Regions from separate parts of the Chryseobacterium ginsengisoli genome, predicted to be linked through region 2. Evidence: riboswitches for the same ligand, from Rfam matches in the RefSeq annotation. Region 2 holds a riboswitch; the other holds the start of a gene.
The links. Region 2 has a riboswitch for S-adenosylmethionine ahead of ABD940_RS18315 (TonB-dependent receptor plug domain-containing protein). Riboswitches for the same ligand answer to the same signal wherever they lie in the genome.
Positions count from the first base shown of each region.

Region 1: linked by a shared signal. The riboswitch ahead of ABD940_RS22900 (alpha/beta fold hydrolase) and the one ahead of ABD940_RS18315 (TonB-dependent receptor plug domain-containing protein) in region 2 are both predicted to bind S-adenosylmethionine.

Region 1 covers NZ_BAABHX010000003.1:720,588-723,066, forward strand. Annotated here, with positions in the region: gene ABD940_RS12610 (MGH1-like glycoside hydrolase domain-containing protein) at 1-1,022, opposite strand, end outside; SAM riboswitch class I at 1,210-1,316, shown strand; gene ABD940_RS22900 (alpha/beta fold hydrolase) at 1,383-2,321, shown strand; gene ABD940_RS22905 (ACT domain-containing protein) at 2,324-2,479, shown strand, end outside.
Region 2 covers NZ_BAABHX010000007.1:73,683-76,161, reverse strand. Annotated here, with positions in the region: gene ABD940_RS18315 (TonB-dependent receptor plug domain-containing protein) at 1-1,433, opposite strand, end outside; SAM riboswitch class I at 1,540-1,643, opposite strand; gene ABD940_RS18310 (alpha-amylase family glycosyl hydrolase) at 2,029-2,479, opposite strand, start outside.

The DNA of each region.
Region 1 (2,479 bases), on a different contig from region 2:
TGAATTTCATCATAAAATTTGTTGGCTTCATTAATTCTTGCATTAAAAATTTCATCAAAATGATAAAACGGTTCGTCCAGATCATTCGGCGACAGTCTGAAATCAAAGGTTTTTGACTGTTGTGCTCCAATTGTTTCATCAATTAAAAATGAAGCCTTTGTTCCTCTTTTTTCAGGATTTACCGTGTTACTTCCGTAGGTGATGTAATCATTAATTCCGTCTTTGTAGTATGTATTTCCGGGATAAGGTGCTCCATATAATTTAGGATTATTGGTTTCATTTTCGCAGAAAACACTTTCCGCGTTGATGTTTCTGGAATAGAACTTTTTTATCGAAATACTGTCATGATTAATATCGATACAGCCTTCATAAGAAGCATTTGTCTGACCTTTGTAAGTATTGTATCCCCACTTCCAGTTGTTTCTGAACCAAACAGTTGGTGCAACAACAATCGGCGCATCAATCTGGCTTCTGTTACAAACTGTAACGCGGACTAAAAAATCATTATGATCTGCCTTTGCGTATTCAATGAAAATATCAAAATATTCATCATTATCGAAAATTCCTGTATCAAAAATTTCGTATTCCGGTTCTTTCTTGCTTCTTCTCGCATTTTCAGCACGGATATTATCGTAAGGGAATTCGTTGATAGGATATTTGTACACCATTTTCATATAACTATGAGTCGGTGTGTTGTCTAAGTAATAGAAAAGTTCTTTAATGTCTTCTCCGTGGTTTCCCTGTGGATTGCTTAATCCAAAGAAACGCTCTTTCACCATCTTATCTTTTTTGTTCCAGAACGAAAGAGCAAAACAGAAAAGTTGCTTCACATCGGAGATCCCGGCGATTCCTTCTTCACCCCATCGATAGGCATAGCTTTCTGCATTATTATGATTGGCGAAATTCCACGCGTCGCCGTTTGAACTGTAGTCTTCGCGTACATTTCCCCATTGTCTGTTGCTGACATATGGTCCCCAATTTTTCCAGTTATTATCTTGTAATCTTTGTTTTTCGGCACTCATATTTCACCATTTTCAATACGAAGTTAGTTTTTTTGAGAAAAAATTCCAACTCATCAAATTTGAATTATATTTAATATTCCTTTAAAAACCTTTTATTTGTCAGTGTTTACAGTGTTAAATTAAATTTTTATAAATATTTAAAAGAAAAGTTCTATCTTTGCACCATTCGATCATTCACATATTGAAAATGTTATCAAGAAAGGTTGAGGGATAGACCCTGTGAAACCTTAGCAACCCTTTGCGAAAGCGAAGAAGGTGCTACGTTCTACCAAATTTATTTTGGACAGATAACTTACTGAAGTTCTTTTCAGCCATTTCTAGTGGCATTTTCAAATTGTATTATCAAAAAGAATAATAGAATTGAAAACAGAACTAAACTATATTAATTTTTCGTATCAAACCAATTCCCAAAAGGAATACAATATCTCGTTGAGCTATCAGCTTTTCGGGAAAGACTTGTTTTCTGCTCCGATCATTTTAGTAAATCATGCCTTAACAGGAAATTCTGATGTTTCCGGTGAAAAAGGGTGGTGGAAAAAATTAATTGGCGAAAATCAGGTGATCGATACCGAAAAATATACAGTTCTGTGTTTCAATATTCCCGGAAACGGCTATGATGATTTTTTAATTGATCATTATGAAGATTTCACACCTTCAGATATTGCGAATATCTTTTTACAAGGTCTTGAAGTTTTAAATATTAAAAGTTTACACGCCATTATTGGAGGTTCTTTGGGTGGCGGAATCGGTTGGGAAATGTTGGTTCAACATCCAACACTAGCTGAAATTTTCATTCCTATTGCCTGCGATTTTAAAACCCACGATTGGCTTCATGCACAATGTCTGGTTCAGAAATATTTGTTAAATGGAAATGATGAACCATTACAGAAAGCCAGAATTCATGCAATGTTGTGCTACAGAACGCCTGAATCATTAAATGATAGATTTCAAAATAAATACAATCAACAAAAACAGAGATTAGAATCGGAAGATTGGCTGATTTATCACGGAAATGCTTTAAACGAAAGATTTAGTTTAAAATCTTATAAGCTGATGAATCATTTGCTGATGAATATTAATGTCGATGAAACTCAATTGGAAAAGATTCATGCACGAATGCACATGATCTCCGTTGATACAGATTTATTCTTCCCAGCTTCTGAAATCCGAATGTGTTTTGAAAAGCTAAAAGAAAAAAAGGAGAATGTTTTCTATCACGAGATCACCTCAATTCATGGGCACGACGCCTTCTTAATGGAATACGAACAATTAAATAACATCATTAAAAATATTTTGTAGAAATGAGTAAGATTAATGCTAACGAAATAAAATTTTTAAAAAACAGATCAATCATCAAATTTGAAGGAGAAGATTTCTTAGGCGAAATCGGGATTGACGGACGAATTTTTAAAGCGCTTACCTTAGCGAGAATCAGTGTTGGAGTAATTTCTCAACAG
Region 2 (2,479 bases):
TAAATCGCTGTCGAATGTCTCGATTTTGACAAAGCATTTGTCGGTGAAAAACCAATAAAAGACTGTGATCCTCCTGCTCCAACAATATCAGCAGAAGGTGTAGAAGCTGTCACAACATTTCCGTAAATATCATATCTTGAATAAGAAGCTTCTTCTCCAGATTTGATTTCATATTGTTCAAATCTGAATTCTCCGCCAAAAGCAATATTGAAGTTCTTAATATTTTTAGAAACATCAAGATTGATTGTATTTTGAAGGAAATTATGCGCTCCTGCATCAAAACTTGTTGGAGATTTTGCTCCCAATGAAGCATTAACCGTGTTACTTACATCATAATCGAATGTATTGCTTCCGAAAGTATTGCTCAGATCCAAAAACCAGTCATTTTTATTATATTTTGCTCCGATCGCATAAGAAAAATCATATACTTTAGAACCTAAAGTCGGCTGAAAACCGTTTGGATAAATAGAATACACATTATTAGAAGTTTCACTTGGAAGTCTTCTGAAACCATAACCTTGTCCTTCTTTTATGCTGAAACCTCCGAAAGAATATAATTTGAATTGATCATTAACCGGATATTCTGAATTAAAAAACAACTGCGCCTGTTTGATTTGTGCATCCCCAATCTGGAAATTAAAATCATCACGACTCAAACCTCTCTGTTGAATAATTGCATCATCCGAAGCTCTTGCCGTAGCAGGATCACTTGCAAAATCATACGCAAAATTGTCTCCGAAAATATCCAGATTATGATTTTGCGTTCTCGTTGTTTTTCCTCTGTAATTTAGTTGTAAAGACAAATTGATGTAGCTGTCTTTTTTACCCAGAGAAGTTCCATAGTTTGCTCCGGCTTGATAAGTTTCACCATCGTTTCTTCCTGAAATTCCATAATTAAGACTTGCTGAACCGCCAATATTTTTTTTAAGAATAATGTTGATAACTCCTGCAATTGCATCAGAGCCATATTGTGCTGCAGCTCCGTCTCTCAGAACTTCAATTCGATCAATAGCAATTACGGGAATTGTACTCAGATCTGTTCCGACCGAGCCATTTCCAACTGTATTTTGATAATTAACTAAAGATGTCGTGTGTCTTCTTTTTCCATTCACTAAAACCAAAACCTGATCCGGTCCCATTCCTCTCAAAGTCACGGGATCGATGTGTTCCGTACCATCCGAAGCCGATTGACGAACCGAATTGAACGATGGAATCACATAATTCAACAAATCCTGAACAGTAGTTTGCGGAGAAGATTTCTGTATTTTTTCTATATTGATAACATCTACCGGAACCGGAGTTTCGAGTTTTGTTCTTTTAGCATTTCGATTTCCAACAATAACAACATCTTCAATCTTACTTTCTTTTTCCTGTTCCTGAGCTGATAAAATTCCAACTGCCAAAAGCAGCACACTTACGCTGAGTTTCTTCATTTTCCTTCAGTGTTTTTTATTTTTAAACTAATTAATATTTGTTTGCGAAAAATCACAAATCACGAAAAGACCTTCAAGAAAATGGAATAATACAGAATATTGACTTCACTTATCTTCCCCCAAAACGGGTTGGAATTAGCACCTTTACATAAGAAATGTCGGTTGCTAAGGTTTCACAGGGCCAATTCCCTCCACCTTTCTTGATAATCTACTGCAAAGGTAGACTAATAATTTTAAATGACAAAAACCTATCGATTTTTCATCTTTAAGAACATTTTTAAGCTTGTGAATAAAATGTGGATAAGATATTAATTACCTCTTAGCAACATATGAATTACATATTAGCAAGCCTAAATCTCCGTTGATAAAATATTCTCGAATCGTGGATAAAATGTGGACAATCTATTAATAAGCTATTAGCAACAAATGGAAAACCCTAAATTTTGATGTGGAAAACCTTGTGAATAACGTATTGAAAAGCCGTTAGTAGCTCATGGATAAACATAATTTTAAATACTGATAAAGTGCGAATAAACAAAAAAAGAGATCATTTTCATGACCTCTTTTATTATTAAGATTGAGACTTATCCACAGCTTATTTCACAATCATTTTTTGAATAGCCACTCCTGTATCTGATTTCAAATGAACCAAATACGAACCTGAAGGATAATTTGTTTTCAATTCATAGGTTCCGTTTTCATTAGTAAGCTTAAACGAATCCATCTTTTTTCCACTCATATCATAAATGAAAATCTCTCCGTTCTTAGCTTTGTGGTAAATTAATTTTGCAGAGCCATTTTTCACAGGGTTATCCCCAATCTGAAGAGATAGCGTGTTTTCAGAATTCACATTCATTGTGGATAATGTCGTTGAAGCATAATTTCCAAAAATTCTAAATTCTCCCGGCTGAAGTAAAATCGGAGCCGTAGTGGAAGTAACTGTGGAAATAGAATTATCCATTAAATTCTGCCATTGTCCAATATAAGGAAAGTAAGGAACCACATTTTGAGCTGCAGTAGTATAATTTGCAAGAACTACAACATTT